DNA from 4 places in the Dermacoccus sp. SAI-028 genome. Region 2 is predicted to be linked to each of the others. Evidence: predicted binding sites of a transcription regulator. Region 2 holds the regulator's gene; each other region holds the start of a gene.

Region 1 (4,416 bases), 110 kb from region 2:
CGCCCCGACGAGCTCGAGCGCGGCGCCGAGATCACCCAGCCCTTCGGCGAGCGCCTCGGCCTGCGTCAGCATCTGCGCCTCAGGGCGCAGATGGCCCTGAACGCTCGTGCGATCCAGGTGACGCAGGTCGAGCGCCACCCCACGGCGTGCCGCGTCGAGGACGTCGGCAGTGATCGCCTCGTCGACCTCACCATGACGCACCCAGCCGCTCAGCACGGCGGGCACGCCGCACCGACGGGCGAGGCGCCACAGGTTCGTCGCGTGACGCCGACTGGCCATCGCCTCGGGCGGGCCGTCGTGGCAGGCCACCTCGAGGGCGAGCGCGCCGTGCGGGAGAGCGGTTCGCCAGCGACGCACCAGGGCCTCGGCCTCGGCGTGACGACCGCGCAGGAGTGCCTGCCCGACGTCCGAATCCGGGCCGAGGAGCACCGTGAGTGCCGGCTGGTTCGGTTCGCTCTCGTGCGTGACGTGCGCGGCCACCCGGTCGAGACTCGTGGCGGGCGCGCCGCGCTCACCGCTCAGATGAGCGTCGGTGACGAGACGGCACAGCTGGGCCCACCCCAGCCCCGGCGCGAGCCCCGACGCCGCACCGCGGGCGAGGACGGTGACGCGCGGGCTCCGCTCGTCCCGCGCCGGGCCACCCTTGGCGGGGGTACGCGCCCGCAGCACGCGCTCGGGCGCCAGCGCGAGGTCGACGCCGAGGATCGGCTCGAGGCCTGCGACGCTGCACGCCTCGACGAACTTGACGCTGCCGTACAGACCGTCGCGGTCGGTGAGCGCGAGGCGTCCGTACCCGAGCTCGGCGGCGCGGGCGACGAGTGTCGCGGGTGGGGTCGTGCCGTACTGCAGCGAGTACGACGAGGCGACCCGAAGGTGCGTGAACTGCATGGTTCACCTCACCTGGACCGGGGTCATGCGCGAACCGACCGGCGCGAGCGGCGGGAGACCGGCGTGCTCGAGGACGATCTGCAGGAACGTCTCGGCCTGCCGCACGAGATCGTCGGCCTCTCGTGCGGCGGGCACGAGGATGCCTGCGCTCACGGCGCGGCTGCGGCGCCCGCTCTCGGTGAAGAACGCCGCCCATTCACCCAGCTCGGGCGCGTGCTGGGCGAGCGTCACCCACGCACTGCGCGGCTTGGAGCTGAGGCTGCGCGGCGCCTTCCACGCGAGCAACCCAGCAGCGGCGCGCAGCGCCGCGAGATGCGCCGCGACGTAGCGCTGCGAACTCGTCGAGACGGTGCAGGCCTCGACGAGGGTGTCGTGGGAACGCGCGACGAGGTCGAGCAGATCGGTGGAGCAGACGGCAGGGGCGGCGTTCGTCGAGGTGACCGACGTCGACGTGGTCGGGGCTGTGGTCAGGGTCGTCATGGGGCACTTCCTTCGTCGATGGGGCGGGAACGGGCGGTTCAGTCGATGAGCTCAGTCGGTGAGGGCGCGCAGCGACCAGCGCTCACCGTGGTGCACGAGGTGGAAGACCCCGCTCGAGGCGCGGCGCCCGGCCGTCGCCTCGACACGCCAGGTGCGTTGCTCGAGCCGGCGCTGGACGTCAGGGGCGCTCTGCTCGTCAGGTGTCGTGGGACGGGCCGGATCACGCCACCACGGCACCCGTTCACGCCAGGTGTCGAGCACCTGCGTCACCCGGTAGCGACGCCCGCGCCACTCGAAGACCACGGGCTTGCCGCACGCGTCGACCCCCATGGCGACGACGTCGTCGTACTCGCGCATCACACGACCTCCTCCTCGGTGGAGGGCAGAGCCCTCCCCACGAAAATCGAACTTCTGTTCGATGAGAAGAATGTACGACCGACGTCTGACAACCCCGTCAGGTCGCGGTTCTCACGCCGCTACGCGTAGGCTCACTGGTAGCCGATCTGGAAAAGGAAACGCACCGTGCCCGACTCTCTCGATGCGCCGCGCCTGCTCGAACGACTGCAGGAGACCCTCGATGCCGAGGTGAGCCATCAGCGCGACGTCCTCGCCCCCCTCGGCGGCCAGACCGACCTCATGCTCGACGCCGTCGCCACCCTCCTGCGCGGAGGCAAGCGTGTGCGTGCGTCGTTCCTGTACTGGGGTTACCGCGCCGCCGGTGGAGCCGACAGCGACGCCCTCGTGCGCTGCGCCGCGTCGATGGAGCTGTTCCAGGCCGCCGCGTTGCTGCACGACGACGTCATGGACGCGAGCGACACCCGACGCGGCATGCCCGCCGCGCACCGGGCGATGGCCGCCGCGCACCGCAGCCGCGGTCTCGACGGTGACGCCGACCGCTTCGGCGAGGCCGGCGCCATCCTGGCCGGCGACCTGTGCCTGACGTGGGCCGACGAGATGTACGCGACGAGCGGCCTGCCCGCCGACGAGGTCGCGCGCGGTCGCGCCGTCTTCGACCTCATGCGCACGCAGCTCATGGGCGGTCAGTTCCTCGACGTCCTCGAGGCCTCGACGCCCTGGGCGACGATGGGCACGCCCGAGCGCATCGAGCGTGCGCTGCGCGTCATCCGTTTCAAGAGCGCCAAGTACACGATGGAGCACCCCCTGCTCATCGGTGCGGCGAGCGCGGGCGCCTCCCCCCACGTCACGCAGGCCCTGTCGCAGTATGGTCTCGCGCTCGGTGAGGCCTACCAGCTGCGTGACGACCTGCTCGGCGTCTTCGGCGACCCGGCCCAGACGGGCAAGCCCGCCGGCGACGACCTACGCGAGGGCAAGCGCACCGTCCTCGTCGCGCACCTGCTCGACGCCGCCGGTGACGAGCCGGAGGTCGGCACGTTCTTCGCCGAGCGTTTCGGCCACGACGACCTGCGCGAGGACGAGGTCGAACGCATCCGTGTGCTCGCTCGCGAATCAGGGGCCGTCGACGCCGTCGAAGCGCGCATCGCCGAGGGCGCTCAGCGGGCCCGCGCGGCGTTGGACGGTGTGCGCAGCCAGGTGCCGGCCGACGCCTACGCCGCGCTGGAGGCGTTCATCGAGTCGACGACGGCCCGCACGTTCTGACGCGGCAGCTCGCGATCAGAACGCGTCCTCCATGGCGCGCTTGCGCACCTCGGCCTTGCGGCCCGCGCGCAGCATGTCGATCGGTGCCCCGTCGATCGGGAGGGTCTCGTCCGGCGTGCACAGCCAGCGGATGGCCTCGTCGTCGTCGAACCCGCCGTCGTTGAGCACCGTGACGGTGCCCATGAGCGAGGCGAGCACGCCGCCGCCCTGGATGAAGGCGGCCGGCACCGCGACGACGTTGCGCTCCCCGACGCGGCTCGCGATGATCTCGCGGTCGGCGATCATCTGACGCACCTGGCGCAGCGACATGCCGAGCGCCTCGGCGAGGTCGGGTACGGTCAGCCAGTCGCCGACGAGGGTCTCGAGGTCAGGTGCGGTTGCGTCATTCACCCTCACAGGGTGCCAGAGACTCTCTCATCGGCGCACGTCGAGCGCGCCTCCACCAAAACGTCACAGCCGCGACCTAGCGTGGACACATGCCCGCCCTTCTCGCCCTGCCCGTCGCCGTCCACAGCGCCGCCCAGCCCGTGCACCACCAGCTGCGCGGCCCGCAGTCGCACGCCGAGACGCCGACGTCACACCGCGCGAACGCCGCGAAGAAGCCGGTGCGCAGGATGGCGACGACGCGCGTGCGCGTCGGCGACACCGTCTACGGCATCGCGCGACGCATGCACTCCAGCGTCGCCGCCATCGTCAAGGCGAATCCCGGCATCGAGGTGCGCCGCCTGCTCCCCGGCACGACGCTGCGCGTCCCCGTCGCTACCTCCGCCGCGCACACGCCGTCACCCCACCCGGCGACGAAGCCCACCCGTGCGGCGACGAAACCCGCAGCCACGCCGCACCCGGGCCCTTCGACGCACGCCCCGAAGCCGAAGCGCGTCGTCCGCTACGCCGGGACGGCGGCGGCGCGCGGCTATCCGGCGTCCCTCGTCGCCTCCGGTGACCGCCACCGCCGTCAGCTCGCCGCGGCCGACCTGCCCGGGCAGGCGCAGATCCGCGCGATGATCACCTCGACCGCGAAGCGCTACGGCGTCAGCCCGAAGCTCGCCCTCGCGATCGGCTGGCAGGAATCGGGTCACCGGCAGAGCGCCGTCTCGGTCTGCGACGCCCTCGGCACGATGCAGGTCACGCCCACGACCGGGCAGTGGGCCGGCTCCATCGTGCATCGTCACCTCGACCTGCTCGACACGCAGGACAACATCACCGCCGGCGTCGTAACGCTGCGTTTCCTCACCGAGCACGCGCACGATCAGAACGAGGCCATCGCCGCCTACTACCAAGGTCTTGGAGCAGTGCGCGCGCACGGCATGTACCCCGACACCCGCCGGTACGTCGCGAGCGTCAATACCCACATGAAGCGTTTCTCCTGACGCGGGCGTGCACAGCCGACGCACACGCGGAGCCGCCTAGACTGCGCTCGTGGAGCCGATC
Region 2 (4,416 bases):
TGGTAGACGGAGGCGAAGCGCAGATAGGCGACGTGGTCGAGTTCGCGCAGGGGCCCGAGGATCTCGATGCCCACGTCATGGGCGTCGATCTCGGCGGAGCCCTTCGAGCGGATGGACTCCTCCACCTGCTGGGCGAGAACGGCCAACTGGTCGTCGGTGACCGGGCGGCCCTGGCACGCCTTGCGAACCCCGGACATCACCTTGTCGCGCGAGAACGGCTCGCTGACCCCGGAACGCTTGACGACCGTGAGACTTGCGGTCTCCATCGTCGAGAACCGCTTGCCGCAGTTCGGGCACTGACGGCGCCGCTTGATGCAGGTGCCGTCCTCGCTCGAGCGCGAATCGACGACGCGGGAGTCGGTGTTGCGGCAGAACGGACAGTGCACGTCAAACCTTCCGACGGGGCTGGGAACACTCGGGACGACGGCGCTCCACCCCGGGATTCCGGCCTCAGAGCGCAGATGCACATCAGCGGAGGAGAATCAACATCTAGGGGGAAGCGGGGGCCAAAGCCCCACATGTAGAGATATTAGGCCCCTGAGACCCGACGCGCAACAGCACCGAGGCCGCGTCTACTCGCCCTGCGCAACCTCGCGACGACCCCCGCCACTCGTGCGCCGCGGAATCCTGCGCCAGCCGGGGGGGAGGCGACTCACGCCCCCTCGAACCCTCGAACCCGACGATGGCGATCGTCACACTTCACGGTGCGGGGATGATCACCTTCTGGCCGGCCTGCACCTGCGACGAGCCGAGGTTGCTCTCGTGCTCGATCGCGACGACCGCCTGGTCGTTGCGCACGCCCGGCATCTCACGCGCCGCGATCTGCGAAAGCGTCTCCCCCGCGCGAACGGTGACCTCGTGCCGCTGCGTACCGTCGACACCGCTCGCCATCGCCCGGCCCGCGAGGATGGCCCCCGCCACGACGACGAGAGCCACGCACACGGCCGTGAAGCGACGACGGGCGAAACGAACGCTCTGAGAGTTCGTGACGACCTGCACCGCGCCACCCGTGGGCACGAGGTGGAGGTGCGAGCGGGATGCCGCAGCGTCGACCCGCGCCACGCGGCGCACGTCGACACCCGAACCCAGCACGGGCTCACGTCGAACTGCAGTACTCGAAGCAACCATCGAAACCACTCCTTCTCTCGGGATACCCCCGAGGCGCCGCCACACCGTCACCGGTGCGGCTTCCTCACGCGACCCGGTCAGCCCGGAGGGACCGATCGAACACGCGTGCGATAGAACAATTGTACGACACCCGAACGTGCTTTCGAACGGCGCGCACGGATTTCTTCGTACACATTTTTGAAAAGTGTGTGCGACACCGCGTACTGTGGGTGATGTCAGATACACAAGCACCGCGCACCGACAACCCCGTCATGGCGGGCATTTCCGCCCCGCCGGAGGGTGCACGTGTCGCCAACGCGACCACCGACGTGCGACGAGGACCAGGAGGGGTCACACCATGGGTGACGTTCATTCGATGCAGGAGCGCACGCCGGGCAAGCTGACGCCACGCCAGCACAAGGTGCTCACCGTGATCCGACGTTCCGTCGACGAGCGCGGCTACCCCCCGAGCCTGCGTGAGATCGGCGAGGCCGTCGGTCTGACGAGCCCGAGTTCGGTGGCCCATCAGCTCGCCGCACTCGAGCGCAAGGGATACCTGCGCCGCGACCCGAACCGCCCGCGCGCCATGGAGGTCGTCTCCCCCGACTCGGGTGCGGCGACCCGCGGCTACCGCGGCAACGCCGTGTCTGCGCTATCCGAGTCGCAGCACGACGAGACGGGCTCGGGCGACGAGCGACCCACGCCGTCATACGTGCCGGTCGTCGGCCGCATCGCGGCCGGTGGCCCGATCCTCGCCGAGCAGGCCGTCGAGGACGTCTTCCCGCTACCGCGTCAGATCGTCGGTGACGGCGAGCTGTTCCTGCTGCGCGTCGTCGGCGACTCGATGATCGATGCGGCCATCTGCGAGGGCGACTGGGTCGTCGTGCGACGCCAGGCCGACGCCGCCAACGGGGAGATCGTCGCGGCACTGCTCGACTCGGAGGCCACGGTCAAGACGCTGCGCCGCAGCGAGGGCAAGACGTGGCTCATGCCCGCGAACGAGGCCTACTCCCCGATCGACGGCGACCACGCGAGCATCATGGGCAAGGTCACGGCCGTCCTGCGCAGCATCTGAGGCGCTGGCCGCGCCGCGCGGATCGGTCCAGCGTGTGGTTGCAACTCGACTCTCAGCCCCTTCTGCGCCCCGACGTTCGACGCCGAGACGTCAGGACGTCGCGAGGTCGAGCCCCAGCGCGTCGCACACGGCGGTGAGGGTCGGGCCGAGGGGTTCGCGCACGACGAGGTCGACCCGCTCCTCGCCACGCATCGCGCCGAGCCCGACGAGGGCGACCGGCTTCTGCTGCTTGAGGGCGGCGAGCACGAACCGGTAACCCGACATCACCTTGAGCGAACTGCCGAGCACGAGCACGCCCCGGCAGCGTTCCACTGCCCGCATCTGCGCCTCCACGACCTCAGGAGCGACGGACTCACCGAACATGACGACGTCCGGCTTCACCGTCGTGGCCGTGCAGCGCAGGCACGCCGGCACGATGACACCGCGCTCCAGCTCGACCGCGACGTCCGCGTCGCCGTCGGCGAGCAGGCGCGCCTGCGTCGGCAGCTGGGGGTTGAGTTCGCGCAGGCGTACCTGGAAGCCACGGCGCCCTTCCCGCGTCCCGCACGCGACGCAGACGACGTGCTCGAGCGACCCATGCAGCTCGGTGACGTCGCGGGCACCGGCACGCGCATGAAGGCCGTCGACGTTCTGCGTCACGAGGTGATCGACGAGGCCGCCACCCTGCAGTCGCGCCAGCGCGACGTGCCCGACGTTCGGTTCCGCCGCGTCGAAGATCTCCCAGCCGACGGCACTGCGCGCCCAGTACCGTTGACGCGCCTCGTGGGTGGCGAGGAACTGTTGGTATGTCATGGGAACCGTGCGGCGCGTGCCGTCGGGGCGCCGGTAGTCGGGGATGCCGGATTCGGTCGAGATGCCGGCGCCGGTGAGGACGAAGAGCCCTCCCGCGCGCACGAAATCGGTCAGTTCCGCGACGCCGCTCATCATCCTGCCCCTCCCATAGGTCTGCGTTCGATTGTCTCAACAATGGATAAGAGCACGTTATTCTTGGTGCATGATCGATGCAGCCGGGCTCCGCGTCATGAAGGCGATCAGCGACGAGGGCAGCTTCACCGCCGCCGCTGCCGCTCTCGGCTATTCTCAGCCGGCCGTGTCGCAGATGGTGCGCCGTCTCGAGGAGAAGACCGGGACGGCTCTAGTGGAGCGCCTCGGCCGCTCGGTGCGGCTGACGGAGGCCGGGCAGGTGCTGGCGCGCACGGCGACGCCCGTCCTCAGTGCCCTCGAGGCCGCCGAGAGTGAGGTCGCCGCCATCGCTGGGTTGCGCGCCGGGCGGGTGCGCCTCATGGCGTTCCCGTCGGCATCGTCAACGCTCGTCCCGCGCGCCCTCGCACTCGTCAAGGAGCGGTTCCCAGACGTCAAGGTCAGCTTCGCCGAGGCCGAACCCCCGGAATCCCTGGCGAGCCTGCGTGCCGGCGATTGCGACGTCGCCGTGGCGTTCACGTACGACGACGCGGACCCGCTCCCCGCAGGCGAGGACCTGGACCCGTTCCTCACCCGCGGGCTCCTGCACGACGACGTGCGTCTCGCCGTCCCGCGCGATCACCCCCTCGCCGCAGCCGAGAGCGTCCGCATGGAGGAGCTCAGCGACGCCTCGTGGATCGCGGGGTGCCCCCGATGCCGTGGCCACCTCGTCAGCCTCGCCCAGGGCGCCGGTTACGCGCCCGACGTCGCGTTCGAGACGGAGGACTATGTCACCGTTCTCGGCCTCGTCGCGGAGGGCCTCGGCGTCGCGCTCATTCCCGAGCTGATCCTGCGCTCCACGTCGCATCCGGACGTCGTGACGTTGCCGCTGCTGCCGTCGAGCCGGCGCTGCGTGTTCGCCGTGACGACACCCGACCTGCAGCGGGTCCCCGCCGTCACCGCCACCCTCGAAGCCCTCGCCGACGCGGCAGCACGGGTGCCGAGCGCGCAGCACGCTCATCGCTGAGCCTGCAGGCTGATCGAGCCACCCGTCGCGAGGGCGTCCACGTCACCCTGCGTGTCGGTACGCCACACCCGCGCGTCGTGCCGGGCCAGCAGTTCGAGCGTCTTCTTCGTCGGGTGACCGTAGTCGTTGCCGGCGCCCACCCCGATCACGGCCTGACGCGCGGCCGCCGCCTCGTAGAGGCGCTCGTTCTGGTTGGAGCTACCGTGGTGCGCCACCTTGACGAGGTCGAACGCGCGTCGCCGGGCGCTCTGACGCACCTGTTCGATCACCGCGGCCTGCGCCTCACGTTCGCAATCGCCCAGCATGA
Region 3 (4,416 bases), 240 kb from region 2:
CGTCACGCACAGGACGATCGAGCCGGCCGCGACGAACGCGATGAAGGGGTGGCCGATGACGAAGCTGCCCGCGTACGTCGGCAGCAGTGCTCGGAAGATCTCCGGGTCGCGGACGATCTGGTTGACGCCGAGCGCGGCGAGGGTGACGAACCAGACGATCATGACGGGGCCGAAGAACTTGCCGACGGCGTCCGTGCCCTTCTGCTGGATGAAGAACAGCGCTGTGATGACGATCGCGCCGATGGGGACGACGTACTCGGTGAGCCCTTCATGCACCGTCTCGAGACCCTCGATGGCCGACATGACGGAGATCGCCGGCGTGATGACGCTGTCGCCGAAGAACAGGGACGCGCCGATGACACCGAGGATCATGACGATGCCCCAGCGTTTGCCGCCCTTGGGCACGCCCTGTCGCACGAGCGCGGCGAGCGCCATGATGCCGCCCTCGCCGTCGTTGTCGGCGCGCAGGACGAACAGGACGTACTTGATCGTCACGATGATGGTGAGTGCCCAGAACATCCAGGAGATGACGCCGTAGATGTCGCTCTCGTTGGCGACGACGGCGTTGTGGTCGACGTTGAAGACGCTCTGCACCGAGTACAGCGGGCTGGTGCCGATATCACCGAAGACGACGCCCAGGGCGCCGAGCATGAGCGCGGCCATGCCCTTCTTCGCATGGCCGCCGGGGGTCGACTCGGGGGTGGATGCGCCCTCGCTCGTCACGCTCGCTTCAGTACTCACCCGGAAAGTATGGGGCCACCGCCCCTGCGCGCGCCACACGGAGTAGCAGATACGCCTGTGTCATAGGGTCGCGGGCATGGAATCAACGCCACGGACCGTCATCGGGGTGCTCGCGGTGCAGGGCGACGTCGTCGAGCACGCCCGCATGTTGGAGGACGCCGGCGCGCATACCGAGCGCGTTCGTCGTGCCGCGGATCTTGCGAACGTCGACGCACTCGTCATCCCCGGCGGGGAGTCGACGGTCATGATGCGCCTCATCGCTCAGGGGGACCTCCTCGAACCGCTGCGCGAACGCATCGCCGCGGGGATGCCGGCCTACGGCTCGTGCGCCGGCATGATCCTGCTCGCCGATCGGATCCTCGACGGGGCGGCGGGTCAGCAGACGCTCGGCGGGCTCGACGTCACGGCGCGGCGCAACGCGTTCGGTCGTCAGGTCGCCTCGTTCGAGGCGGACGTCACCGTCGACGGCGTGGACGGCGGCCCGGTGCGCGCGGTGTTCATCCGCGCGCCCTGGGTCGAGGAGGTCGGCGCCGGCGTCGAGGTGCTCTCCAGCGTCGCTCTGCCGACGGGCGGTGAGGCCGTCGTCGCCGTGCGTCAGGGCAATCTGCTCGCCACGTCGTTCCACCCGGAGGTGACGGACGACGCGCGCGTCCACGCCCTGTTCGTGCGCATGGTCGAGCACGCTCGCGGATGACGACTGGGGCCGCGGCTCGCGACGACGCTAGACTGGCCCGCGATCCGAGCGAGCGCGCCCATCTGCCGTCGCGTTCGCCCCGCGCCCCGCATCGGGCGTGTTCGAGCACGGCAGCACGAGCATCCGAGAGGCAGACATGAGCGGTCACTCCAAGTGGGCGACGACGAAGCACAAGAAGGCTGCGATCGACGCCAAGCGCGGCAAGCTGTTCGCGAAGCTGATCAAGAACATCGAGGTCGCGGCCCGCTCCGGCGGCGGTGACCCGACGGGCAACCCGACGCTGTACGACGCCATCCAGAAGGCGAAGAAGTCGTCGGTGCCCAACGACAACATCGACCGCGCCGTCAAGCGCGGCTCCGGCGCCGAGGCCGGTGGCGCTGAGTACCAGGCCCTCACGTACGAGGGCTACGCGCCCGGTGGTGTCGCGCTGCTCATCGAGTGCCTGACGGACAACAAGAACCGCGCCGTCGCCGAGGTGCGCACCGCGTTGCAGAAGAACGGTGGCTCGATGGCGGACTCCGGTTCGGTCGCGTACCTGTTCAACCGCAAAGGCATCGTCATCGTCCCGAAGGCGCAGGGAGACAAGCCCGACACGACGGAGGACGCGCTGCTCGAGATCGTGCTCGAAGCGGGCGCGGAGGACGTCAACGACCTCGGCGAATCCTTCGAGATCGTGTCCGAGGCGGGTGACTTCGTCGGCGTGCGTGAGGCACTGCAGGCCGCCGGCATCGACTACGACTCGGCCGAGGCGTCGTTCGTGCCGTCGATGGAGGTGCCGCTCGACAAGGACGGCGCGAAGAAGATGTTCCGCGTCATCGAGGCCCTCGAGGACTCGGACGACGTGCAGAACGTCTTCGCCAACGGCCAGGTCTCCGATGAGGTTCTCGCCGAACTGGACGCCGAGGACTGATCCCGGTCGTTCCGTGAGTGATCGACGGTCGTGCCCCGCGGGGCACGGCCGTCGCGTGCATCGGGTACGGTGGATGCGAACAAGTGTTCTATCGGGTGCGTCGTTCGCACCCGTCGAGGCCGGAGGTGTGACGTGCGGGTGCTCGCTGTCGACCCCGGTCTGACGCGCTGCGGCGTGGGCGTCGTCGCGACGGGCCAGGGCTCGACGTTGCAGATCGTGACGGTGGGGGTCATCCGTACCTCGGCAGACCTGCCGTTGCACGAACGCCTCTATGAGTTGCGCGTCGAACTGGACGCCGTGTTCGAGCGCACCCAACCCGATGCGGTCGCCGTCGAGCGGATGTTCGCGCGCCACGACGTCTCGACGATCATGGGCACTGCGCAGGCGTCGGCCGTCCCGATGCTCGCCGCGGCTGAACGCGGCCTGCCGCTCGGGCTGCACACGCCCTCGGAGGTCAAGGCGGCGGTGACGGGTAACGGGCGCGCCGACAAGGCGCAGGTGACGACGATGGTGACGCGCATCCTCGGCCTCGAGGTCGCTCCCAGGCCGGCCGACGCCGCCGACGCGCTCGCCCTCGCCATCTGTCATCACTGGCGCGGTGGCGGGCTGGCACGCCGGGGTGCGAGCGCTGACGGAGCATCGACGGCGCCGGCCGCCGTCGCGTACCGGCAGGCTGCGGCTGCCGCGGCGCGACGTTCCCGCTCGGCGAGCAAGACATACCGTGACGCCCTCGGCGCCGCGTCCCAGAGCGCGCCTGCCACTCGACCCGCCAACAGGGGAGTTCGCCCATGATCGCCAGCCTCACCGGTGAGGTGCTCACCGCCCGTCTCGACAGCGTCGTCGTCGAGGTCGGTGGCGTGGGTCTGCTCGTCCACACGACGCCGGCAACCGCCGCCGCGGCACGCCCGGGGGAGTCGATGCGCCTCGCGACGTCCCTGGTCGTGCGTGAGGATTCGCTGACACTCTTCGGCTTCGCCGACGACGACGAACGGGCCCTGTTCGAACAGGTCCAGACGGTCAGCGGCGTGGGGCCGCGTCTCGCCCTCGCGATGCTCGCCGTGCACCCGCCGCAGCAACTCGCCACCGCGATCGCGGGCGGCGACGTCCGGGCGCTGACGAAGGTGCCCGGCATCGGCAAGAAGGGCGCCGAGCGCATCGTCCTCGAACTGCGGGACAAGGTCGTCTCCGCCGGTGGTGACGGCGGGCAGGCGGCGGCCCAGGCCGTCGTCCCGGCCGCTGCCGGTGACGACCAGGTCGCCGAGGCGCTCATCGGGCTCGGCTGGAGCGCGAAACAGGCGGAGGACGCCGTCGCCAAGGTGGCAGCCCGTCCTGAGGCCGAGGGCGCGAACACGCCCACCCTGCTCCGGCTGGCGCTGCGCGAGCTGGGCCGATGAGCCCGTCGCACTTCGAGGACCACAGCGCCGACGTCTCGCCGCGCCTCGTCGACCCCAACGGCACCGAGGACGAGCAGCAGCTCGAAGCGGCCCTGCGACCGAAGAAGCTGGCGGATTTCCCCGGGCAGCCACGCGTGCGCGAGCAGTTGAGCCTCGTCCTCGAGGCGGCCCGGCGCCGAGCGACGCCGCCCGACCACATCCTGTTCTCCGGCCCGCCCGGCCTGGGCAAGACGTCGCTCGCGATGATCGTCGCGAGTGAGCTCGAGGCGCCCATCCGCATCACGAGCGGCCCTGCCATCCAGCACGCCGGTGACCTGGCCGCCATCCTGAGCTCGCTCAACGAGGGGGAGGTGCTCTTCCTCGACGAGATCCACCGCATGGCCCGCCCCGCGGAGGAGATGCTCTACCTCGCGATGGAGGACTTCCGGGTCGACGTCATCGTCGGCAAGGGCCCAGGGGCCACCGCGATCCCCCTCGAACTGCCGCGCTTCACCGTCGTCGGTGCGACGACGCGCGCCGGTCTGCTGCCGGCGCCACTGCGCGACCGCTTCGGCTTCACCGGCCATCTCGACTACTACGACGCGGCCGACCTCGCCGACATCCTCGCCCGCAACGCCGACCTGCTCGGCGTACCCGCGACGCGTGAGGGCATCACCGAGATCGCCGGCCGCTCCCGC
Region 4 (4,416 bases), 540 kb from region 2:
GTTCGGCAGGCAGCCGGGGCCGCAGGGCCGCGAGGGCCGTCAGGCGGCGCGAACGGCGTCGGCGTGTGTGATGCCGCCGGGTTCGGTGACCCAGCGGGCACCGGAGGGCGACAGCCACGTGCAGACGCCGTCGGGCGTCATCCTCACGCGGAAGCCCCCGTGGGTCTTGGCGCGGTGATGGTGACGACACAGCGCCTGCAGGTTGGTCGCGCTCGTCGGCCCGCCCTGGTCGAACGGCATGACGTGGTCGAGGTCGCACCGCGAGGCGGCCGTTTCGCAGAACGGGAAGCGGCACACGCCGTCGCGCTCCCGCACGAGCTTGGCGATGCCGACACTTGGGCGGTGAGCAGCCGTCGTGGTGGCCAGCGTCGTGATGCGACCACACCCGTGGTGCGACGCGAGCGTCGCCGTGAATCCCACACCAGCCGTAGCGGCGAGGCGGGCGACGACGCCAGCAGAAAGAACACCGACGCCGCGCACGCCACAGGCACCCAGGACCATCGACGACGTTGCGGGCGACGCCGGGGAATGACCCGGCGGCACTCCAATGGCGGGCCGAGGGACCCTCGCGTCAAGCAGGTCGGACACGTCCTCCGCGTCCGGGACGCCCGTGGATCTCGGCGGGTCGAGGAGCCCCGCGACGGCGGATCTCGACGGGTCGGGAGGTCGCGCGATGATCGGCACCTGCAGGTTCAGCGTGGCCGTCACGGTGCAGTTCTCGAGGATGAGGTCGGTGAGCGCGTCAGCCCGCGCTGCGCCGACGAAAAGCCGAGCGCCGGGGGCAGAGTTCTCCTGCAGGCGCCGCGCACGTTCCTCCATCACGGCCTGGATGGCCGTGGCGTCGTAGGCGTCGAGAACGGCTGTCATCGTGCACAGCGACTCGAACTCGAGGTGCGGCTCGAACCACACCCCGCGCGTCGACTCCACCTCGACCTCGTCGGCAGGGCGAGTGAGACCGAGCCGACGCAGGGTCTTGCGGCACGCCTGCCGCGCCGCCTGGTGAGCGCGTCGATGATCTCCGCTGTCGATGAGCATCTGTGCCACGGAGCGCGCAGCGTCCGCCTCGAGGTGCGCGAGCTCCCCCGCCAGCATCGCCGCCACCCGCACGGAGCCGTCTCCGCGTGCCGAGGCCGCCAGCAGGCCGGGATGGCGCGCACGCAGCGTCGAAGCCCCCGCCGCCATCGCCCGGGCGGCGGGCGCCGTCAGCCCGAGTGCGCCGCCGAGCGCTGAGGCCGCGAACTCGCCGGCCTCGACGTCGTAGGCCCGAGAATCGTCGGACGCGCCCTCACCCATCGCCTCGCCGCTGAGGACGTCGTGGCGACGCACACTGTCATGGTGTTCGGAGGCCAGCATGTGCGTGACCGCTTCGGCGCTGCGTGCAACACGTTGTGTGAGCGCCGCAGCGCGTTCAAGGTGGCGACGGTGACTCATCAGGGCGTCCAACCGACCGTCCAGGCTCGCGCCTCCATCGGTGAGCGGAACGAGCGATGCCGGATCGGTGAGAACCTCCTCTGCGACCCGCGTCGTCAGCTCGCCCCAAACGGCCAGGACAGCCTCACCGGGCAGCTCAGAGAGACGCGCGACGATGTTCGCCGCGTCCGTCATCTCTAGCGTTTCCATGACCCAATTATCGCACACATGTTCGAATAGGGGTAGGCTCCGTCACATGAAAGATCCATTGAGCCGGCTCTCACTGACCGCGCCCGCGCGGGCGCCGGCGGCGCTTCCAACGCTGATCCTCAAACGCGACTGCCCAACCCGATCGTCACGCACCCATGATCGGCAGCAGCTCGTCGTACACCCAGCCCGCGAGCTGCGTCGGCGTCGTGGTGGCGGGGGTCCGCCCCTGCTCGGGACGGAAATCATCGCGGATTCCGGTGCTCATCCCCAGTAACGCCTGCGCGAGACCACGGGCGAGCCCGGCCCCAGGTAGCGGGACATCACGCCGCATCGCTGATCTGGCGCGCCGCCACCGCATTTCCCACGTGGTCGAAGAGAATGCGCGTGACGTCGCGCCACGAGAGATCCCGCGACCCGTGAACCGCTCGGACATGACGCGCCTGCCACCCCTCGTCAAGGAGGCAGAGTGCCGCCATCTCGGCGACGTCACGCGGCGCCACCCAGCTGAATGCGTGATCAACCCGGAGCACCGTGTCGATTTCGCCCTGGCGGATCGCCGCCAGGTGCCGGGTGAGGTTGGAGAAGAAATAACCGCACCGCAGGTGCGTGACGTCGACGTCGAGCGCGTCGAGCGACAACTCCGTCGCGGCAAGGCCGTCGATCCCTCCCACACAGTGGCGCTTCTCTGCCCCCACGCTGCTGTGGAACACGACGCGCCTGATGCCGTTCGCGCGGACGGCACCCACGATTGCCTCGCTCGCCCGAGCATGCTCAGCGAGCGGATCAGCGGTCATCGGGCTCGGATTCACCCAGTACACGGCATCAATCCCGCGAGTCGCGGCGACGACCTCGTCGCGGTCCAGCGAATCCGCCTCGACGATGTCGACGAGGGGGCGCAGTTCCCGCGCGATCTGCGCGGGATGCCGTGCCAAGAGCACGGGCCGTACCCCGACTCGGACGAGCATACGAATCAGGTGGCGACCCACGTTTCCATTGGGTGTCGTGATGGCGATGCGCATCGATCACCCTTTCCTGAGCGGCGGTGTGCCCGCGCCCTCGTGGAATGACGCTAGGACCAGATGCAGACGATTCCGGTCCTCATCTCGCACGACAATGAACGCATGTCCCACAAGCCCGTCACGAGTCCTTCGTCGCGTACCCTCGAATCGTTGGGTCTGCTCCAGACGGGCCGATGGTGCTCCGTGGCTGATCTCGCCATGCGTCTTGCCACGGGGCCGCGATCCCTCCGACGCGGTGTCGCTAGCTTGTGCAGCCTCGGTTACAGCGTGCGGTCACGCCCGGTCCCGGCGGCGGCTACCGCCTGGACTCGGGCGTCACGATCCCGCCCCTCGTACTCGACGCCGACGAGGTGTCCACCCTCGTCACGGCCCTGCTCGTGCTCGAGGGGGCAGGTCTCGAAGGAGACACCGCCGGGGCGACGGACGCCACAGTCGTGCGCGCCAAGCTCGAACGCCTGCTGCCGGGGTCGCTGCGTCGACGAGCCGTCGCGACCGCGACGGCGACCAACGTGCTGACGAGTGGGCTCGAGCCTGTCGACGCGCGCCTGCACGGTCTGCTCGTTGACACAGCCGCCCAACGTGGCATCGTGCACTTCGCCATTCCGACGGCGACGGCCGTGTCTGCGATCGACAGGTGCATCCGCTCATCTGCTTCATCCGCGAGGGCCGCTGGTACCTCCTCCGCCATGACCTGCACCGTCGCGACTGGCGCGTTTTCCGCCTCGACCGGATCACCTCCGCCGCGGCAGACCCCGCCGTCACCGGCCGGTCACCGCCAACCTTCCCCGACGAATCACTCGAGAGGTGGCTCACATCGGACTTCGACCGAGGCCCCCTGCCGGCCAACCATCTTCCGGGAGGCAACTCGGCGACGAGCCGAGGCGATGACGAATCAGCGAGCGCCGAGCAGGATGGCGGGTAACTCACGCGATGGCGAGTAGCAACCTGCCTCCGTGTGAGTTACCCGCCATCGGGCGCCCGGCGCTCGGGCCACTCGGCACAGATCGCCATGGCCCAGACGTCAATGCGCGTGCGACGCCACCCAGCCGGCGTGCAGGCGCGCATAGGGCCCGTCGGCGGCGACGAGCGCCGTGTGCGGGCCTCGCTGCACGAGGCGCCCTGCGTCCATGACCCACACCTCGTCGGCACTCTCGGCGCTCGCGAGGCGGTGCGCGATGACGACGCTCGTGCGGCCGGTCATCAACTGATCGAGCGCTCGACCCACGGCGACGTCCGTCGTGGGATCGACGCTGGAGGTCGCCTCGTCGAGCACGAGCACGTCAGGGCCCGCGACGTACGTGCGCGCAAGCGCCACGAGCTGCCGCTCCCCCGCACTCAACCGCCCGCCGCGAGCGCCGACCTGCGTCAGCACTCCGGCGGGCTGCCCCGCTAACCACGCGCCGCAGCCGATGGCGTCGAACGCGGCGGCGACGTCCTCATTCGACAGGTCGGGGCGCGCGAAGCGCACGTTGTCGGCGATCGTGCCGTCGAACAAGAACCCTTCCTGCGGCAGGTACGCGACGGACGCGCGTAGCGACGCGTCGTCGAGGTCGCGCAGATCGACGCCTCCGAGACGCACGACACCGTCGGACGGATCGACGAGTCGTGTCAGCAACTTCGCGAGCGTGCTCTTGCCCGAACCGGTCTCACCGACGACGGCGACACGACGACCTGCGGCCACCGACGCCGTCAGCCCGACGATAGCGGGCTTGTCGCCCGCGCGATACGCGAACGTCACGTCATTGAATGCGACCCCGACGGGCCCTCGCGGCAACGT

The links. The regulator LexA, encoded in region 2, represses DNA repair genes until DNA is damaged. The targets are predictions, from matches to a motif close to TCGAACANNTGTTCGA.
Region 1: the regulator LexA is predicted to act here: its motif matches at 1,772-1,787, upstream of EDC82_RS05940 (DUF6504 family protein).
Region 3: the regulator LexA is predicted to act here: its motif matches at 2,421-2,436, upstream of ruvC (crossover junction endodeoxyribonuclease RuvC).
Region 4: the regulator LexA is predicted to act here: its motif matches at 1,631-1,646, upstream of EDC82_RS07840 (HNH endonuclease signature motif containing protein).

Annotation. Positions count from the first base shown of each region.
Region 1 is NZ_SMFS01000001.1:1,289,452-1,293,867, reverse strand. It holds gene EDC82_RS05950 (DNA polymerase III subunit alpha) at 1-888, opposite strand, end outside; gene EDC82_RS05945 (SAV_6107 family HEPN domain-containing protein) at 892-1,368, opposite strand; gene EDC82_RS05940 (DUF6504 family protein) at 1,420-1,725, opposite strand; gene EDC82_RS05935 (polyprenyl synthetase family protein) at 1,891-2,985, shown strand; gene EDC82_RS05930 (Rv2175c family DNA-binding protein) at 3,001-3,375, opposite strand; gene EDC82_RS05925 (transglycosylase SLT domain-containing protein) at 3,462-4,355, shown strand; gene pknB (Stk1 family PASTA domain-containing Ser/Thr kinase) at 4,405-4,416, shown strand, end outside.
Region 2 is NZ_SMFS01000001.1:1,178,583-1,182,998, reverse strand. It holds gene nrdR (transcriptional regulator NrdR) at 1-386, opposite strand, end outside; gene EDC82_RS05470 (LysM peptidoglycan-binding domain-containing protein) at 700-1,128, opposite strand; gene lexA (transcriptional repressor LexA) at 1,466-2,182, shown strand; gene EDC82_RS05460 (Sir2 family NAD-dependent protein deacetylase) at 2,273-3,106, opposite strand; gene EDC82_RS05455 (LysR family transcriptional regulator) at 3,177-4,109, shown strand; gene EDC82_RS05450 (ComEC/Rec2 family competence protein) at 4,100-4,416, opposite strand, start outside.
Region 3 is NZ_SMFS01000001.1:1,416,901-1,421,316, forward strand. It holds gene EDC82_RS06495 (potassium transporter Kup) at 1-741, opposite strand, end outside; gene pdxT (pyridoxal 5'-phosphate synthase glutaminase subunit PdxT) at 818-1,435, shown strand; gene EDC82_RS06505 (YebC/PmpR family DNA-binding transcriptional regulator) at 1,572-2,345, shown strand; gene ruvC (crossover junction endodeoxyribonuclease RuvC) at 2,478-3,137, shown strand; gene ruvA (Holliday junction branch migration protein RuvA) at 3,134-3,739, shown strand; gene ruvB (Holliday junction branch migration DNA helicase RuvB) at 3,736-4,416, shown strand, end outside.
Region 4 is NZ_SMFS01000001.1:1,719,308-1,723,723, forward strand. It holds gene EDC82_RS07840 (HNH endonuclease signature motif containing protein) at 40-1,620, opposite strand; gene EDC82_RS07845 (SDR family oxidoreductase) at 1,941-2,639, opposite strand; gene EDC82_RS14930 (WYL domain-containing protein) at 3,274-3,561, shown strand; gene EDC82_RS07855 (ABC transporter ATP-binding protein) at 3,661-4,416, opposite strand, start outside.